DNA from 3 places in the Arthrobacter sp. UYCo732 genome. Region 1 is predicted to be linked to each of the others. Evidence: riboswitches for the same ligand, from Rfam matches in the RefSeq annotation. Region 1 holds a riboswitch; each other region holds the start of a gene.
What was found. Region 1 has a riboswitch for thiamine pyrophosphate ahead of ABIB45_RS18710 (3-oxoacyl-ACP reductase). Riboswitches for the same ligand answer to the same signal wherever they lie in the genome.
Positions count from the first base shown of each region.

Region 2: it holds a riboswitch for thiamine pyrophosphate, as region 1 does, so the genes downstream of both, thiC (phosphomethylpyrimidine synthase ThiC) here and ABIB45_RS18710 (3-oxoacyl-ACP reductase) in region 1, are expected to answer to the same signal.
Region 3: it holds a riboswitch for thiamine pyrophosphate, as region 1 does, so the genes downstream of both, ABIB45_RS02095 (bifunctional hydroxymethylpyrimidine kinase/phosphomethylpyrimidine kinase) here and ABIB45_RS18710 (3-oxoacyl-ACP reductase) in region 1, are expected to answer to the same signal.

Region 1 is NZ_JBEPPJ010000020.1:8,439-11,688, reverse strand. Features, by position in the region: gene ABIB45_RS18720 (recombinase family protein) at 625-933, opposite strand; gene ABIB45_RS18715 (bifunctional hydroxymethylpyrimidine kinase/phosphomethylpyrimidine kinase) at 856-1,221, shown strand; TPP riboswitch at 1,431-1,533, shown strand; gene ABIB45_RS18710 (3-oxoacyl-ACP reductase) at 1,590-2,354, shown strand; gene ABIB45_RS18705 (LLM class flavin-dependent oxidoreductase) at 2,366-3,250, shown strand, end outside.
Region 2 is NZ_JBEPPJ010000001.1:367,410-370,659, forward strand. Features, by position in the region: gene thiC (phosphomethylpyrimidine synthase ThiC) at 1-1,216, opposite strand, end outside; TPP riboswitch at 1,211-1,318, opposite strand; gene ABIB45_RS01655 (VOC family protein) at 1,473-2,348, shown strand; gene ABIB45_RS01660 (hypothetical protein) at 2,463-2,900, shown strand; gene rpsP (30S ribosomal protein S16) at 3,114-3,250, shown strand, end outside.
Region 3 is NZ_JBEPPJ010000001.1:447,823-451,072, reverse strand. Features, by position in the region: gene ABIB45_RS02095 (bifunctional hydroxymethylpyrimidine kinase/phosphomethylpyrimidine kinase) at 1-1,494, opposite strand, end outside; TPP riboswitch at 1,477-1,574, opposite strand; gene ABIB45_RS02090 (Rne/Rng family ribonuclease) at 1,693-3,250, opposite strand, start outside.

The DNA.
Region 1 (3,250 bases):
TCCACCAAACCCGGGGCTTGACAGTTCAATAGCCAAGACGGCACTCCCGATCCGAGATCACGAAGACGACTTCGTAACAGGAAAGCTAACGGCGTCACGGTAGGTTGTCAACGCTCTGGGGGTGGTCCCCGGCCAGGGCGCGGTTTCCGCCCACTAGGCTCAATTGACAGTGACATTCTCACAGTCGGTTCCCGTGCGGGCGGTCGATTCCTTCTCCTGATCCGACGCGGTGTCTCGAAACCTCTGTGTCTTGAAACGGGCGGATTCAAGACGGCGCAAAGCCTGGGCGGCGACACCGAGCGATCACAGAACACCGCCACGAATATTCATCCGCGCACTGTGCCGAATGTTGACAGTGTGATGGGCGACTGTGGGGGATTGTCCCATCAGGAGTGTTCCGGTTTCAAGGAACTGAGACGGCCGGTCAGCGGCCTCGAAATAAATACGACACGCCATCCGATTCCTTTGCATTGTGAATGGCAGCGATATCTGGCGTCGTTCTGTCAGCGCAACGTGGCGGTCCAGCTCAGTGCTCAGTGCTTTTCCGTGGCCGCGGCCATCATCATCGCGGGTGTCCGGCAAGAGTGCCCCGCAGAAACGTAAATCGCGGGCCACGCACCCATTTCAGCCGTCTGTGGCGTCGCATTTGGTCCTCATCAGACCAGTTCGTTGCTTCCTATGCTGAGGTAGCGGTACGGGTGTTGCGCCCCCAGCTTGGTCCAGCTTCCAGACCACCACCTCGTCACCGTCCCGCAGGTGATCCCGCATCTTGTCCAGTTCGGGCCGGCTGGCGCTCGTTCCGCTCACGCCGTGACCGGTGAAGATCCGGTGGCAGCCGGCGGCATTCAACCCCGCATGCTGCCTGACGGCTGGCCGGGAACCGGGAGTTTTACGAGGGTCACTGCCCGGCGGGTGGAGACGGCCAATACTCATGGGACGGGATGCTCCATGTCCTCCGCCATGGCGACCCTGCAGGTGCGCTTTGGTGATTGGACAGAGGCCTTGACGGTGACCAAAGCGTGGCTGCAGGACAGTCTGCTTCATGCCTGGGAACTGCAGGTCGGTTCAGGCGCAGGTCCGATCCATCATTTTCACCAGTTATGGAACCCAACCGTTCCTGTCCCGGGTGAGCACCCGGTCCCGGGGCCTTCCCCGGGGTACCGGGCTCTGACGGTTCCGACGCTGCCGCACCAACGTTGCACCTCTGAGGGGGCGCTGTAGGTTGATGCGGACATTGGAGGTGTCTATTTTGGTGGTTTTAAGGGCCGTCCGGTCCACCCGGGGGAGACCGGTGCCCGCAGGTACGGGAGGCCCGGCGGTCGCGCCGTGGTGTCCGGCACGACAGCCGTTTGGGAATCAGGTCGGGCAGGGCACGGCGGCAGCACGGGCAGGTGAGGGCGCTGGTTTGGCCGGGGGTGGGTATAATCGGTCCCAGTGACACGGGGTGCCGGGCGGCTTGTTGGCCCGGCTGAGATGACACCCGTTGAACCTGATCTAGTTGACACTAGCGAAGGGATGTCCTGCAACGGTTCGCACGGTCCTGGCGCCCGGATCGCATCCTTTCGCCTTATCCGAAGGTGAAGAAACTGATGGAACTGGCAAAACAAATCGTTCTTGTGACCGGCGGTGGCCGCGGTCTGGGCAGCAATATTGTGCAGGCGTTCGCGGCCCGGGGGGCGCGGGTGGTCATCAATTATCGCCGCAGCGCCGAAGCCGCCGGGGAACTGGCCGCCGGTTATGGCCCTGAGCACGCTGTTGCACTGCAGGCTGACGTCACCGACTCCGGTCAGGTGTCGGTGATGCTGGAGCAGGCCCGGGCCCATTTCGGTTCCGCCGTCACCACTGTGGTCAATAATGCGCTGGCCGATTTCTCGTTTAACGGCGATGCCCGCTCCGGCGCCGGGGATATTTCATGGGCGGATTTTGAGGCACAATTCGGCGGCAGTGTCCGGGGGGCTTTGAACACGACCCAGCAGGCTTGGGAGGGGATGCGTGGCCACGGGTTTGGGCGCATCATCAACGTCGGGACCAATCTGTTCCAGAACCCGGTGGTCCCGTACCACGACTACACCGCGGCCAAGGCCGCCCTGCTGTCATTGACCCGCACCATGGCCAAGGATCTGGGGCAGCACAATATTGCCGTGAACATGGTCTCCGGCGGCCTGCTGCGCACCACCGATGCCAGCGCCGCAACGCCGGAGGAGGTCTTTGACTACATTGCCGCTTCGACCCCCCTGGGTAAGGTCACCACCCCGGCCGAGTTCGCCGATGCCATCTTGTTTTTCGCCTCGCCCTGGGCGCGGTCGGTTACCGGGCAGAACCTGGTGGTCGACGGCGGACTGGTCATGGACTAGGCGGCCTCGCGATGAACGGGAAACGGCAACTGCATCTGAACGCTTTCCTGCTGGGAGCCGGCCACCACGGTGCTGCCTGGCGGCGGCCCGGATCGCCGCTGGAGCAGCTCGGAGAGATTGGTTACTATGAGCGGCTCGCACAAAGCGCCGAACGCGGCCTTTTCGATGCCGTGTTCTTCGCCGACGGGCAGTCCGCCGGTGACGTCGGCGCCGGTCCGAGATGGTTTCTGGAACCGTTGACCGCGCTGGCGGCCATGGCCCGGGCAACGGAAAACATCGGGCTTATCAGCACCGTCTCGGCCACCTTTTATTCCCCTTTTCATGCCGCCCGGATGCTCGCCTCCCTGGATCACATCAGTGCCGGACGTATCGGGGCGAACGTGGTCACGTCCATGTTCGATGCTGAAGCCCGCAATCATGGTCTGGAAGCGATGCCCGACCACGCGCAGCGCTATGGCCGCGCCGCAGAGTTCATTGAGGTAGCGCTGGGGTTGTGGGACTCATGGGCTGATGATGCGCTGGTTCGGGACAGAGCCCGGTTCTATGCCGATCCGGCCCTGGTCAGGCCGTTGCATCATGAGGGCGACCACTTCCGGGTGGAGGGGCCCTTAAACGTGCCCCGGGGCCCACAGGGACGCCCCGTGCTGTTCCAGGCCGGTGCTTCCGGGGCCGGCCGGGATCTTGCCGCCCGGTACGCGGAAGGGATTTACGCCGTTGCCTACGATCTTCCCAGCGCCCAGGCCTACTATGCGGATATGAAACAGCGGATCGCTGCGGCCGGGCGTAATCCGGGGAAGGTAGCGATCATGCCCGGATTGGTGACGTATGTGGGCTCCACCGAGGCCGAAGCCCGGGCCAAACAGGACCGGGGGGATACGCTGCTGCCCACCGGAGAA
Region 2 (3,250 bases), on a different contig from region 1:
CCAGATGGAACGGGACGTGCCCGGGACCTTCCACCATGACCTGGACATCGAATTCCCAGGCCCGCTGCGTGAGCTCCGCCAGAGTGTCCAGCTCGGCGAACTGGGCGGCGTCATTGGCGTCCGCCGTCGCTCCCGGGCGCAGTCCGTCGCCCAAAGAGAATGCGACGTCGTACTTGGCGAAGATCTCGCACAACTCGTCGAAGTGCGTGTAGAGGAAGTTCTCCTGATGGTGGGCCAGGCACCAGCCGGCCATGATTGCGCCGCCGCGGGAGACGATGCCGGTGACGCGGTTGGCCGTCAGCGGCACGTAGCGCAGCAGCACTCCGGCGTGGATGGTCATGTAGTCCACGCCCTGCTCGCACTGCTCAACCACGGTGTCACGGAAGATTTCCCAGGTCAGTTTGTTGGCCTCGCCGTTGACCTTCTCCAAAGCCTGGTAAATGGGCACGGTGCCGATGGGAACGGGGGCGTTGCGGATTAGCCATTCCCGCGTGGTGTGAATGTCATCGCCGGTGGACAGGTCCATGACGGTGTCCGCGCCCCACTGGGTGGCCCACTGGAGCTTGTCCACCTCCTCGGCAATGGAGCTGGTCACCGCGGAGTTGCCGATATTGGCGTTGATCTTCACCAGGAAGGCCTTGCCGATGATCATCGGTTCAGATTCCGGGTGGTTGATGTTATTGGGGATGATGGCGCGGCCGGCAGCGACTTCGCTGCGGACCAGTTCCACGTCACAGTTCTCGCGGAGGGCAACGAACTGCATCTCGGGCGTCACCACACCCTGCCGTGCGTAATGCATCTGCGTGACGGTCTTGCCTTCGACGGCGCGGCGGGGCACGGGCTGCGCGCCCTTCCACTCCGCGGAAGCGGCGCCGCGGCGAACTGCCGACTTGCCGTCGTCGAGCAGGTTCCGTTCCCGGCCGCTGTAGGGCTCGGTGTCGCCGCGGGCGGCGATCCACTCCGAGCGGAACGGGTTGAGGCCCACCACCGGATCGCTGCCCGGACCGGCCGTGCGGTAGGTCCGGAAAGGCCCGTTCGCCTCGCCGTTCGGCGACGGTTCCAGCGCGATCTCGGTCACGGGAACCCGGATCCCGGTGGCGTCATCATTGATGAACGCCAGCGAGTGGGACTTCAGTGACTGGGTTTCAGGCCGGACCGTTTGATCCTGGTCGGCTTCACTTTGGGCAGGGTTCAGCTGTGTTTCTTGTGTATTCAATGAATATTCACTTCCTTCGCCGGCATTACCCGGACAGGTTCAACGGTCGCAGGCTGCGTCAGCCCGATCTCAGCCCCTGCAAGGGCTCCCGTGTGGTCAAGTCGAAGCTACCACAGGCCGAGGGTGGCCTGTGACAGCAGTCACGGGGATGCTGTCGCAACCTGTCTGCCCAGCCACTTGAATTAAATTGAAGCTTCAAGTAAAATGGAGTCATGGCCACCTTCGACCCCGAAGGCCAACGGACCGGGAGCGTTCAATGACTGCAGAAGCCACCAGTCGGGATCTCCTTCCTGCCGACCTCTCCATGGGCACAGTGATGCTCAAGGTGGGCGACATGAAGCTGATGACCGACTACTACCAGCGTGCGCTCGGCCTGGAGGTCGTCGCCGAACAGGACGGCGGCGTCTACCTTGGCCGGCTCCGGCGCCCGCTGGTCCATCTTGCGGCCGCCCAGTCCTTGAGCCTGCCCCGCAGGGGCGAGGCCGGGCTGTTCCATACGGCGCTGCTCTTTGACCACCGGGCTTCGCTTGCTGCCACGGTAGCCACCGCGGCCCAGTACGAACCCCGGTCCTTCACCGGCAGCGCCGACCACCTCGTTAGCGAAGCCTTCTACTTCAATGACCCCGAAGGCAACGGCATCGAACTGTACTGGGACAGGCCCCGCGAAAACTGGTCCTGGAACGGGAAGGATGTGCTGATGGACAGCTTGGCACTGCCGCCGCAGCGCTACCTTGAGCAGCACATGACCGAGGAATCCATGGACGGCCAGCAGGCCGCCGAAGCCGGTGTGGGCCACGTCCACCTCCAGGTGGGTGATGTCCAGTCGGCGCACGATTTCTATGTGGGCACGCTGGGCTTCGAAAAGACCGCCGGCTGGCACGGGCAGGCATTGTTCGTTTCTGCGGGCGGATATCACCACCACATGGCAATGAACGTATGGAACAGCCGCGGCGCCGGACCGCGCAAGGACACCCTGGGACTAGGGGAGGTGCTCATCGAAGTCCCTTCAGGTGACGACGTCGGAGCCCTCGCTGACCGCTTGAAGGTCGCCGGGCTGGCGTCACACCACACGGGTGCCGAACTGCGCTTCGAGGATCCGTGGCGCAACAATATCCGGGTTGCTGTCCGCTAAGTGGCGCTGGCCGGAGCTGCAGGCCCCGATGCACTAGGCTGATTTCGAACGGCCGGGGCGGCACCCTTAGCTGCCCGCCAGGGCCGCACCGTCGACGGAATGAGGGCTGTGCCCATGGGCTTCACTGAAATTTTTGTAGCTACCCACGACGCCGCGCTGAAGCGTGCCGGCGTCCTTGATGCCGGCGGCTCGCCGCCGGGACCCGCACTGCGGATACCGGGAGTCAGTGATTTCGAGATAGAACAGCTCGGCGATCTCGCCGGGGCTGCGGTCCACGCCGGTGGCGAGGGCTACGAACTTGCCATGGTTGACGTTTCCAGCGACTCCCTCCTCGGCGTGCCGCCGGCGATGGTGCGGGCGCTGGCTGACCTCCTTACCTATGAAACTGAGGGTGAAGGCAACGTCCTGGATGATGTCGCCGAAAAATGGGCCGGTCACGACGATATGCCATTCGGTGCAGCCGACGCCCGGAACTATGTCCAGCAGCTCGCCGAGCTGGCCAGTGGAATTCACGACGCCGAGCGCACCGGGGTGTATGTCTGGGCGTCCTAGGCCCCTGGGGGCCTGCCAGGTCCGTCCTCTTCCCCCCATCCAGACGTGTCAAGTCGAAATCCTGACGCTGATCTGGCACAATAAACAGGTACTCGATCTGCGTGGCCCCTCTCTCCGCGTCCGGATCCTGTCCTTCGAGCCTTCAAGTACGGCCCGCCCCACGGGTGCAGAACGTCGGTTCAACCCTTTTCTGAAACAGGAGTGACCACAAAAGTGGCCGTAAAGATTCGCCTTAAGCGCTTTGGTAAAATGCGCGCACCGTACTACCGCATCGTCGTTATGGACGCACGCTCCAAGCGCGACGGCCGTGCCATCGAAGAGATCGGCAAGTACCACCCCACCGAAGAGCC
Region 3 (3,250 bases), on a different contig from region 1:
CAAGGCGATCGCTTCGCGGGTGGCCTGCGCGAAGCCCTCGTCCGCGTACGTCCGAAGCCATTCGGCATATGGGTGTGCCGGCGGTGCCCCGGCCGCCAGGAACTGGGCGTGGAGCGTTTCTCCCACCTCGGCGTACAGCCAGAAGCAAGGCAGGAGAGCTGCAACCAGCACTCCGTAGCTGCCGGCGGCTGAGGTTGCCAACAGGTGGTCCACATACGACTTGGTGACCGGGCCAAGGACGGGTTCTACCGTGCGCGTACTGAGCCAGTTGCGGTGCAGTTCCGATTCGACCTCGAGGCACTGCTGGGCTGACCGGGCCCAGAACAGCTGCGCGGCTTCCGTCGGCGCCAGCGCACTGGCGCGGGCAAGCACACGTGAGTAGCCGTTAAGGTAGATAGCGTCCTGGGCGAGGTAGTAGGCGAACTGCTCTTCCGCCAGCGTGCCGGCAGCCAGCGCCCGGATGAATTCCAGCCCGTAAATGACTGCCAGGTCCGGGGCCGCCGCCCGGCGAAGCGCGGCAGCGAATTCCCCGGGGGCGGGAGCCTGCTCCAGGTGGTGGAAGTGGTGGATGGGGCCGTTGCCTTCGCCTACCTCCAGCTGACCGGAAGCCTGCAGAGCACCGCGGAGCCACGGCTTCACCTGCCGCAGCGAGGCTTCCCAGTCACCCAGCCGGGCCTGCGCCGTAGCCATGGCCGAGGACAGTGAGCAGCCGGTGCCGTGGCTGTTGCGGGTGGGGATCCTGTCTCCAGTCACTTCCACTACCGGCCGGGTGAGCAGTCCGCGTGCGTTAATCAGGGCATCCGGGCACGCATCGCCGTCGAGATGGCCTCCCTTGACCAGGATGGTGGCGCCCGTGGCCGCGGCCAGCCGCTTCCCCTGCTCCAGCGCGTCCGGCCAGTTCCGCACCTGCGGCTCCCCCACCAGGATGGCGAGCTCCGCGAGGTTGGGCGTGATCAGGTCCGCGAGCGGCAGCAGGTCCAGCAGGGCAGCCTCCGCCGATTCCTTCAGCAGTCGGTCCCCACTCGTGGCCACCATCACCGGATCCAGAACCACGACGGCGGGGCGCACCTTCTCCAGCCAGCTGCGGACCACGTCAATCACCTCCACACTGCCCAGCATGCCGATTTTGACGGCGTCGATGGCAATGTCATCGCTGACGGCATCAAGCTGCTGGGCCAGGAAGCCAGCGGGCGGCACATGGACCCCTTGGACGCCGCGGGTGTTCTGCACGGTCAACGCGGTGATGGCTGCCATGCCGTAACCGCCCAGGGCGGCAATGCTCTTGAGGTCGGCCTGGATGCCCGCGCCACCGGACGGATCCGATCCGGCAATGGACAGCACCCGCGGAGTATGCCGCAGCACGTCCACCGCATTGGAAGGCCCACGTGCCGGATGCACCGTGGCAAGGGCAGGCGGCGTTTCGGATGCTGCCGCCGTTTCGGGAGTGGCGGCAGATACGGAAGGTAGAACGTGGGTTGAAGCCATAGGGGACATTCCTTCGCCGGTGCTAACCGGACAGGTTCAACGGGTCTGGATCTCAGCCGGCTCTCTGCGCGGCACCCCGTGTCAGTACCCAACACTAGCGTTTCCCATAAGACACCGTTTTAGATGAACCCCACAAACGCGGAATGCCCGGGCACTCCACCGATGAGTGAAGTGTCCGGGCAATCTGGCCGATGTCCTTGCGAAAGGTCAGAGTTCCGAAGCAGGAACCCCTACGCCCAGGATGATGGGTGCGCTGGTGTCTGCCGGTTTGGCAGCGGCAGGAGCCTGGGTGAGCTCCGGAGCCTTAGCGGCATGGGTATGGCCTGCGGACTCAACCGGCACCGCTTCGTGGTGCTCCACCGTGGTGGCGTTAGCTGCGCCCTGGGCACGGCTGGCACTGCGGTTGCGCCGCGGGCGGCGGGTACGGGTCTGCTCGGTGTGGTCGGAGTAGTCCTTCTCCACCGCGGCAGGAGCCTGACGGACAGGAGCCGCGGCCGGCTGGCGTGCCGCCGGCTGGCTCTGGGTCTGCTCGCCCGCGGCCTGAGCGCTCTCCGTCGGCATGGCTTCTGCAACAGGTGCCGGCACGCCAAGCTTGGCGAAGGCCTCCGTGAGCCTGTCCAGTGTCAGGGCCGGGGCCTGCGGCTGATCCTCGTGGTGCTCCACGAAGGGCAGCACCACCTGCTCGCCGCCGAAAGTCAGCACAGCGGCCGGGCGGCCGGCGTTGTCGGTCTCGGACCGTTCTACCGGTGCATGAGCCGGGGCCGCCGCGCCGGAAGCATTACCCCCGGCTGCTGAGGCGTGGGCCACTTCGTCGTCGTGCAGGTGCGCGGCATGGGCGGCGGCTGCAATGTTGGCAAGGGCTGCCCTGGTGGCCTCCGCCTTGGCGTGGCGCTCGGCGTCGCTGGGATCCGGGTGGACCGTGTGGATCTGCACCGGAGCTGCCGGGGCCATCTCGAGGGGTTGGCCGCCGCGGCCGCGGCGGCGCTTCCTGTCCGTCCGGCCGCCCTGCTGGGCGTCCGGGCGCTGGGCGTCGCTACGCTGGCTGTCGATCCGCTGGGTGTCGGGTCGGCTGTCCACACGCTGCACATGGTGCTCCGCGGCGACGGTGTTGGCGCGGCGGTGCTCCACGGGGTCGTCGTGGGTGACGATTCCGCGGCCGGCGCACGTTTCGCACTGCTCGCCGAAGACTTCCAGGAGCCCGGTACCCATGCGCTTGCGCGTCATCTGGACCAAACCGAGGGAGGTCACTTCGGCCACCTGGTGCTTGGTGCGGTCACGGCCAAGGCATTCCACCATACGGCGGAGCACCAGATCGCGGTTGGACTCAAGGACCATGTCGATGAAGTCGATGACGATGATGCCGCCGATGTCGCGAAGCCGGAGCTGCCGGACCACTTCTTCGGCCGCTTCGAGGTTGTTCTTGGTGACAGTTTCCTCGAGGTTGCCGCCGCTGCCCGTGAATTTTCCGGTGTTGACGTCCACTACGGTCATGGCTTCGGTGCGGTCGATGACCAGCGAGCCGCCGGAGGGCAGGAAGACCTTGCGTTCCAGCGCCTTGTGGATCTGTTCGTCGATCCGCCACGCGGCGAAGATGTCCTGATCCTTGGTCCACTTTTCCAGGCGGCCCACCAGATCCGGGGCAACGTATGTGACGTAGGCCTCGATGGTGTCCCAGGCTTCCTCACCGGAGACGATCAGCTTGGAGAAGTCCTCGTTGAAGACGTCACGGACCACCTTGATGGTGAGATCTGGTTCGCCGTAGAGA